DNA from 4 places in the Streptomyces botrytidirepellens genome. Region 3 is predicted to be linked to each of the others. Evidence: predicted binding sites of a transcription regulator. Region 3 holds the regulator's gene; each other region holds the start of a gene.
What was found. The regulator HrcA, encoded in region 3, represses chaperone genes, less so after heat shock. The targets are predictions, from matches to a motif close to TTNGCACTCNGNNNNNCNGAGTGCNAA.
Positions count from the first base shown of each region.

Region 1 (2,200 bases), on a different contig from region 3:
GCGAGAAATAAAACCCGCGCTGCCGACGGCCGCCGCGCTGTCGACCGCGGGCGTCGCGGTGAGCGTGGGGGTCACCGCGGCGGCGGCGCACTATGGGGTGGGGCTGGACTGGCGGCAGGCGCTGATCATCGGCGCGGTGGTGTCGTCCACGGACGCGGCGGCGGTCTTCTCCGTGCTGCGCAAGGTGCCGCTGCCCAAGCGGCTCACGGGCATCCTGGAGGCCGAATCGGGCTTCAACGACGCCCCGGTGGTGATCCTGGTGGTCGCCTTCTCCAGCCAGGGCGCGATCGACCCCTGGTACCTCATGATCGGCGAGATCGTGCTGGAGCTGGCGATCGGCGCCGCCATCGGTCTCGCGATCGGCTGGCTCGGCTCGTACGCGCTGCGCCGGGTGGCCCTGCCCGCCTCGGGCCTGTACCCGATCGCGGTGATGGCCATCGCGGTCGTCGCCTACGCGGGCGGCGCGCTGGCACACGGCTCCGGCTTCCTCGCCGTCTACCTCGCCTCGCTTGTCATGGGTAACGCGAAGCTGCCGCACTGGCCGGCCACCCGCGGTTTCGCCGAGGGGCTCGGCTGGATCGCCCAGATCGGCATGTTCGTCCTGCTCGGACTGCTGGTGACGCCGCACGAACTGGCCGACGACATCTGGCCCGCCGTCGTGGTCGGCCTGGTGCTGACCGTCGTCGCCCGGCCCCTGTCGGTGCTGGTGAGCACGACGCCGTTCCGGGTGGCATGGCGGGAGAAGGCCCTGCTGTCCTGGGCGGGGCTGCGCGGCGCGGTGCCCATTGTGCTCGCGACCATCCCCATGGTCGGCGAGGTGCCCGACAGCCGCCGGATCTTCAACATCGTCTTCGTCCTGGTGATCGTCTACACCCTGATCCAGGGGCCGACGCTGCCCTGGTTCGCCACCCGGCTGCGTCTGGAGGAGACGGAGGGCACCGCGGACCTGGGCATCGAGTCGGCGCCGCTGGAGCGGCTGCGCGGCCATCTGCTGTCGGTGTCGATCCCCAAGGACTCCCGGATGCACGGGGTGGAGGTCGCCGAGCTGCGGCTGCCGCCGGGGGCCGCGGTCACCCTCGTCGTCCGCGACGGCTCCAGCTTCGTGCCCCTGCCCTCGACGGTGCTGCGGCGCGGCGACGAACTCCTGGTGGTGGCCACCGACCCGGTGCGGGACGCGGCCGAACAGCGGCTGCGGGCGGTCGGCCGGGGCGGCAAGCTGGCGGGCTGGCTGGGCACCGGCGGCGGCTGATGGCGTGGCATAGGTCACCGTGTGCCGTACCGCAGTGGACTGGCGGGCCGGAATACTGCACTATGGAGCGTCGTTAGCACTCAACGAGTGAGAGTGCCAGGAGGAAGTACGTGCCGACCTACCAGTACCAGTGCACCGAGTGCGGCGAGGGCCTCGAGGCGGTGCAAAAGTTCACCGACGACGCGCTCACCGAATGCCCCCAGTGCCAGGGGCGCCTGAAGAAGGTGTTCTCCGCGGTCGGCATCGTCTTCAAGGGCTCCGGCTTCTACCGGAACGACAGCCGCTCCTCGTCCAGCAGCTCGAGCGGCGGCTCGGCGAAGGCCGCGTCGAAGAGCGACGGCGGCTCGTCGTCGGACAAGGGCTCGTCCTCTTCGTCCTCCTCCTCGGACACCTCCTCGGGGTCGTCCTCGTCTTCGACGTCCTCGTCGTCCTCGTCGTCGACGTCTTCTTCGTCGAGCACCTCGTCGAGCAGCACCAGCTCGGCCGCCTGACCTCGCACGCACCGCGCGCCCCCGCCGCTCCCTCCCGGGAAGCCGCGGGGGTGCCGTGCGTCCGCCGCCCTGTGTCGGGGCGCCGTCGGCCACGGCTGGCTAGGGTGATCACATGGCTGAGACGAGCAGCACACCAGCAGACATAGGGGTCATCGGAGGGTCGGGGTTCTACGCCTTCCTCGACGATGTGACCGAGATCACCGTGGAGACTCCCTATGGCGCGCCGAGCGATTCGGTCTTCCTCGGCGACATCGCGGGACGGCGGGTCGCCTTCCTGCCCCGGCACGGCCGCAAGCACCATCTGCCGCCGCACCGGATCAACTACCGCGCCAACCTGTGGGCCCTGCGCTCGGTCGGAGTGCGGCAGGTGTTCGGACCGTGCGCGGTGGGCGGACTGCGGCCGGAGTACGGCCCGGGGACGCTGCTGGTGCCGGACCAGCTGGTGGACCGCACCAAGGGA
Region 1 is NZ_RIBZ01000683.1:895-3,094, reverse strand. It holds gene EEJ42_RS35645 (potassium/proton antiporter) at 1-1,249, shown strand, start outside; gene EEJ42_RS35640 (FmdB family zinc ribbon protein) at 1,360-1,740, shown strand; gene EEJ42_RS35635 (S-methyl-5'-thioadenosine phosphorylase) at 1,853-2,200, shown strand, end outside.
Region 1: a site for HrcA is predicted at 1,323-1,349, ahead of EEJ42_RS35640 (FmdB family zinc ribbon protein). Genes of this name have one in related genera too.

Region 2 (2,200 bases), on a different contig from region 3:
AGGGTCGCGATGTCGCCGAGCATGGCCTTGCGGCGGTCACCGAAGCCGGGGGCCTTCACGGCGACGGCGTTGAAGGTGCCGCGGATCTTGTTGACGACGAGGGTGGACAGGGCCTCGCCCTCCACGTCCTCGGCGATGATCAGCAGCGGCTTGCTGGCGCCGGCCTGGATGACCTTCTCCAGCAGCGGCAGCAGGTCCTGGATCGAGCCGATCTTGCCCTGGTGGATCAGGATGTACGGGTCGTCGAGGACGGCCTCCATACGCTCCTGGTCGGTCACCATGTACGGCGAGAGGTAGCCCTTGTCGAAGGACATGCCCTCGGTGAAGTCCAGCTCGAGACCGAAGGTGTTGGACTCCTCGACGGTGATGACACCGTCCTTGCCGACCTTGTCCATCGCCTCGGCGATCAGCTCGCCGACCTGCTTGTCCTGGGCGGACAGCCCGGCCACGGCAGCGATGTCGGACTTGGAGTCGATCGGGCTGGCGGTGGCCAGCAGGTCCTCGGAGACGGCCTTGACGGCGGCGTCGATGCCCTTCTTCAGGGCGGCCGGGGAGGCACCGGCGGCCACGTTGCGCAGGCCCTCGCGGACCAGCGCCTGGGCCAGCACGGTGGCGGTGGTGGTGCCGTCACCCGCGATGTCGTTGGTCTTGGTCGCCACCTCCTTGACGAGCTGGGCGCCCAGGTTCTCGTACGGGTCCTCGACCTCGACCTCGCGGGCGATCGTGACACCGTCGTTGGTGATGGTCGGAGCACCGAACTTCTTGTCGATGACGACGTTGCGGCCGCGGGGGCCGATCGTCACCTTGACGGTGTCCGCAAGCTTGTTGACGCCGCGCTCAAGGGCGCGACGGGCGTCCTCGTCGAACTTCAGGATCTTCGCCATGGTTGCGTATGTCCTCTCATTGCGATCCTCGGCCGCCGTGCGGGGGCAGCCGCCGTCGCGTCAAAAAAACGAACCGCGCCCCGACCCCGGGTATCTGTGACACGGGCACCGGGGCGCGGCTCAAGGCAAAACTTCGGTGATTACTTCTCGACGATCGCGAGGACGTCGCGAGCCGAGAGGACGAGGTACTCCTCGCCGCTGTACTTCACCTCGGTGCCGCCGTACTTGCTGTAGAGCACGACGTCGCCGACCGAGACGTCGAGCGGAAGCCGCTTGCCGTCCTCGAAACGGCCCGGGCCCACGGCCAGGACGACGCCCTCCTGGGGCTTCTCCTTGGCAGTGTCCGGGATGACCAGGCCAGAGGCCGTGGTCTGCTCGGCGTCGAGCGGCTGGACCACGATGCGGTCCTCGAGCGGCTTGATGGCAACCTTGGAGCTGGCGGTCGTCACGATCCGACCTCCCCCTTCGGAGATCTCACGGGGTTAACTGTCTGAGGTGGCGACCAGGTGGATCCGTCGTCGCGGGTGCCGGACCTGCCCGTCGCTGTGTTTGGCACTCCGCAGTGCCGAGTGCCAGCCCTGACATTATGACGCGGTTAGCACTCCGTCAACCAGAGTGCCAAGCGAGCCGCCGCCGGACCGCACGGGCGCCGTGCCGCCGCCGCTCAGACGTAGTCCTCCAGCCGCGCCACGGCGAAGCCCTGCGCCTGGATCCCGCGCAGCAGCTCGGTGATCATCTCGGTCATGGTGTGCCCGTCGAGCTGCTCCGGACCGCGGAAGTGCGCGAGCACGATGTCCCCCGGCTGGAGCCGTCCGCCGGACCGGTAGACCAGCCCCTGGGTCTCCATCTCGGCACGCCACAGCACCACCGGCCCCAGCCCGCAGTCGGCCGCCGCGCGCAGGGTGGTCTCGTCGTATTCCCCGTAGGGCGGGCGGAAGAGGCGCGGCTGGACGCCGAGCCGGTTCCGGAGGTTCTCCTGCTGCCCGCAGATCTCCTGGACCTGGGTGCCGTAGTCCTGCCCGGCCAGGCTGGGGTGGGTGAGCGTGTGGTTGCCGACGCCGCCGCCGAGCCGGTGCAGCTCCCCGAAGTAGTCGTAGTGGCCGTCGACCGCCTGGTCCGTCAGGAACTGGGTGAACGGCAACCCGAGGTCCCGGACTTGGTCGATGAAGCGCGGGTCCTTCTCCAGTCCGTCGTCGATCGTCAGGAAAACCACCCGATCGGTGGTCGCCACCTGACGGATGACCGGCGGCAGCCCCGGCGGCTGCTCCCCGTCCGGCACGAGCGGCGGCTTGACGTCGGGTGGGGGCGGCGGCGGG
Region 2 is NZ_RIBZ01000201.1:136-2,335, reverse strand. It holds gene groL (chaperonin GroEL) at 1-884, opposite strand, end outside; gene groES (co-chaperone GroES) at 1,025-1,333, opposite strand; partial or broken gene EEJ42_RS15430 (polysaccharide deacetylase family protein) at 1,549-2,200, opposite strand, start outside.
Region 2: a site for HrcA is predicted at 1,480-1,506, ahead of groES (co-chaperone GroES). Genes of this name have one in related genera too.

Region 3 (2,200 bases):
TCAGCCGGTCGAGGGCGGCGGGCCAGTGGACGGGGATCGCGTCGGGCCCGGCCTGGGGCGTGCCCGACTCCTCGACCAGATCGCCGCAGAAGACCACCTCCGGCCCTCCCGGGACCAGAACGGCCAGGTCATGGGCGGTGTGTCCGGGGCCCACGTTCGCCAGCAGCACGGACCGCCCACCCAGGTCGAGGGTGACCTCCCCGGAGACCGCGTGATGCGGCGGTACGAGGTGATCGGCGGCCTCGGCGGCGGCATCGGGGGCCACCCCGTGCCGTACCGCGTCCTCGCGCAGCGCGTCCCGGTCGCGGCGCAGCACCCCCTCCAGCCCGGTGGCTCCGTATACTTCGCAGCCCGCGAAGGCGGCCGTGCCCAGGACATGGTCGAAGTGCGGATGGGTGAGCGCGATCCGGGTCGGCCGGCGGCCGGTCAGCCGGGTGATCTCGGCCCGCAGCGCCGCGCCCTCGCGCAGCGACGAGCCGGTGTCCACCACGAGGACGTCCGTATCACCGACGACCACGCCGACCGTGCAGTCCCAGTCCGGCAGCCGGCGGCGGGCGACATCGGGCGCGAGCTGTTCCCACCCGGCCTCTTCCCAACACGTCTCCATACCGAGACGCTAGCTCCAACAGCGATAGCGTGACGTGTGGCCGGGCACCGGCGGGGGGCGGCTCTTGCCGTGGCCACCGCACCCCGCCGTACACTGGCTGAGGGGTTCTGGCACTCGTGACCACTGAGTGCCAGAGGGACGACCTGATGACACGGCTGGACTGGAGGTGCGCGGGGTGCTCAGCGAACGCAGACTCGAAGTGCTGCGTGCCATTGTCCAGGACTACGTGGGCACCGAGGAGCCGGTCGGCTCCAAGGCGCTCACCGAGCGGCACCGGCTGGGGGTCTCCCCGGCCACGGTGCGCAACGACATGGCGGCGCTGGAGGACGAGGGCTTCATCGCCCAGCCGCACACCAGCGCCGGGCGCATCCCCACGGACAAGGGCTACCGGCTCTTCGTGGACAGGCTGGCCGGAGTGAAGCCGCTGTCCGCTCCGGAGCGGCGCGCCATCCAGAACTTCCTCGACAGCGCCGTCGACCTCGACGACGTGGTGGGGCGCACCGTCCGGCTGCTGGCGCAGCTGACCCGGCAGGTCGCTGTGGTGCAGTATCCGTCGCTGACCCGTTCGACGGTGCGGCACGTGGAGCTGCTGCCGCTGGCCGTGGCCCGGGTGATGCTGGTGCTGATCACCGACACCGGGCGGGTCGAGCAGCGCATGGTGGACTGCCCGGCTCCGATCAGCGACGACTCGCTGGCGGACCTGCGGGCCCGGCTCAACAGCCGGGTCGTGGGGCGGCGGTTCGCGGATGTGCCGCAATTGGTGCAGGATCTTCCGGAGTCCTTCGAGCAGGAGGACCGGGGGACGGTCTCGACCGTGCTGGCGACGTTGCTCGAAACGCTTGTCGAGGAGACCGAAGAGCGGCTGATGATCGGCGGCACCGCGAACCTCACGCGTTTCGTGCATGATTTCCCCCTGACGATCCGGCCCGTGCTGGAGGCACTTGAGGAGCAGGTCGTCCTCCTCAAGCTGCTCGGCGAGGCCAAAGACTCGGGTATGACCGTGCGCATCGGGCATGAGAATGCTCACGAGGGGCTGAATTCCACCTCGGTCGTCGCGGTCGGCTACGGTTCGGGCGACGAAGCCGTCGCCAAACTCGGCGTGGTCGGACCGACCCGCATGGACTACCCCGGAACGATGGGAGCGGTACGCGCAGTGGCACGTTACGTCGGACAGATCCTGGCGGAGTCGTAAGTGGCGACGGACTACTACGCAGTCCTGGGCGTGCAGCGCGATGCCTCGCAGGACGAGATCAAGAAGGCATTCCGCCGGCTCGCACGCGAGCTGCACCCGGACGTGAACCCGGATCCGAAGACCCAGGAGCGGTTCAAGGAGATCAACGCCGCTTACGAGGTGTTGTCGGACCCGCAGAAGAAGCAGGTCTACGACCTGGGCGGGGACCCGTCGGGTTCGGCCGCGGGCGGCGGCGCCGGTGGCTTCGGCGCGGGCTTCGGCAACTTCTCCGACATCATGGACGCCTTCTTCGGCACCGCCTCGCAGCGCGGACCGCGGTCCCGGACGCGGCGCGGCCAGGACGCCATGATCCGCCTCGACGTGGAGCTGAACGAGGCCGCGTTCGGCACCACCAAGGACAT
Region 3 is NZ_RIBZ01000732.1:3,646-5,845, reverse strand. It holds gene EEJ42_RS37370 (MBL fold metallo-hydrolase) at 1-607, opposite strand, end outside; gene hrcA (heat-inducible transcriptional repressor HrcA) at 783-1,799, shown strand; gene dnaJ (molecular chaperone DnaJ) at 1,800-2,200, shown strand, end outside.

Region 4 (2,200 bases), on a different contig from region 3:
CCGGGGTCAGGTTGCGCACCTTCTCCACCACGACGCCGCCCTCGAGGCCGGCGTTGACGGCGATCTGCTTCAGCGGGGCCTCCAGGGCCAGGCGCACGGCCTGGGCACCGGTGGCCTCGTCGCCCTCGAGCTCCAGCTTCTCGAACACCGAGACGGTCTGGAGCAGGGCCACGCCACCACCGGCGACGATGCCCTCCTCGACGGCGGCCTTGGCGTTGCGCACCGCGTCCTCGATGCGGTGCTTGCGCTCCTTCAGCTCGACCTCGGTCGCGGCACCGGCCTTGATGACGGCCACGCCGCCGGCCAGCTTCGCCAGGCGCTCCTGGAGCTTCTCGCGGTCGTAGTCCGAGTCCGAGTTCTCGATCTCGGCGCGGATCTGGTTGACGCGGCCCTGCACCTGGTCGGTGTCGCCGGCGCCGTCCACGATCGTGGTCTCGTCCTTGGTGACCGTGACCTTGCGGGCGCGGCCGAGCAGGTCGATGCCCGCGTTCTCCAGCTTGAGGCCGACCTCCTCGGAGATGACGGTGCCACCGGTGAGGATGGCGATGTCGCCGAGCATGGCCTTGCGGCGGTCACCGAAGCCCGGGGCCTTGACGGCGACGGACTTGAAGGTGCCACGGATCTTGTTGACGACCAGGGTCGCCAGCGCCTCGCCCTCGATGTCCTCGGCGATGATCAGCAGCGGCTTGCCGGACTGCATGACCTTCTCGAGCAGCGGGAGGAGGTCCTTCACGCTGGTGATCTTCGAGTTGACGATCAGGATGTACGGGTCGTCGAGCGACGCCTCCATACGCTCCATGTCCGTCGCGAAGTACGGGGAGATGTAGCCCTTGTCGAAGCGCATGCCCTCGGTGAGCTCGAGCTCGAGCCCGAAGGTCTGCGACTCCTCGACGGTGATGACGCCTTCCTTGCCGACCTTGTCCATGGCCTCGGCGATCAGCTCGCCGATCTGGGTGTCGGCGGCGGAGATGGAGGCGGTGGAGGCGATCTGCTCCTTGGTCTCCACGTCCTTGGCCTGCTCGAGCAGCTGGGCGGAGACGGCCTCGACGGCCTTCTCGATGCCGCGCTTGAGGGCCATCGGGTTGGCGCCCGCGGCAACGTTCCGCAGGCCCTCCTTGACCAGCGCCTGGGCGAGGACGGTCGCGGTCGTCGTGCCGTCACCGGCGACGTCGTCCGTCTTCTTCGCGACCTCCTTGACCAGCTCGGCGCCGATCTTCTCGTACGCGTCCTCGAGTTCGATCTCCTTGGCGATGGACACACCATCGTTGGTGATCGTGGGGGCGCCCCACTTCTTCTCGAGGACGACGTTACGGCCCTTGGGGCCGAGGGTGACCTTGACGGCGTCGGCGAGCTGGTTCATCCCGCGCTCGAGGCCGCGCCGCGCCTCCTCGTCGAACGCGATGATCTTGGCCATGTGAAGTGGTCCTCCCAAGACGGGGTGGATTGCTCCGGACCGCGCCTGGCGCCCGCGACGGACGGCCTGCCTGCCGTGCGGTTCCTTGCCCCGCGCGGCACCGGCGAGCCTCACCGACCCGATCCTTCTGTCACTCTCACCTTCAGAGTGCTAACGCAATAATTAGCACTCGCCCCATGAGAGTGCAAGCGCCCGACGGGCGTCAAGAGAGGCGGGCGAGAGCCCCCGCGGACATGCCAGAGGGCCCGCCCCCCCTCGCGGGGTACGGGCCCTCCGGCTACTTCAGTCAGCTGCGTCGCGTTCGGCGCGTCAGCCTACGGCCACGCGGACCATGTCCGCCTGCGGGCCCTTCTGGCCCTGCGAGATCTCGAACTCGACCCGCTGGCCTTCCTCGAGGGTGCGGTAACCGTCCATCTGGATCGCACTGTAGTGGACGAACACGTCCGCACCACCGTCGACCGCGATGAAGCCGTACCCCTTCTCCGCGTTGAACCACTTGACGGTGCCCTGAGCCATTCCTAACTCCCCTATTGCTGGCCCTTGCGCAGGACCGCACTCCGCGGACCCGGGTCAGACCTCACCCCCCGAGTCGAGGGGGGTGTGCGCCGGAACGCGTCGACCGCCGCTGAATGTATCCGTCCCAACGCCCTCTGCAACAGGTCAATTGGACGAGAATTCTGGGCACGGCCGATCGGTAAAAAGTGGAGAAGTCCTGTGAAGTTCGGGCAAACCCGACCGGACATAGGGTACCAACCCGACAAATCGCGCACACACTTTGCGCACAAG
Region 4 is NZ_RIBZ01000261.1:8,120-10,319, reverse strand. It holds gene groL (chaperonin GroEL) at 1-1,414, opposite strand, end outside; gene EEJ42_RS20535 (cold-shock protein) at 1,724-1,930, opposite strand.
Region 4: a site for HrcA is predicted at 1,577-1,603, ahead of groL (chaperonin GroEL). Genes of this name have one in related genera too.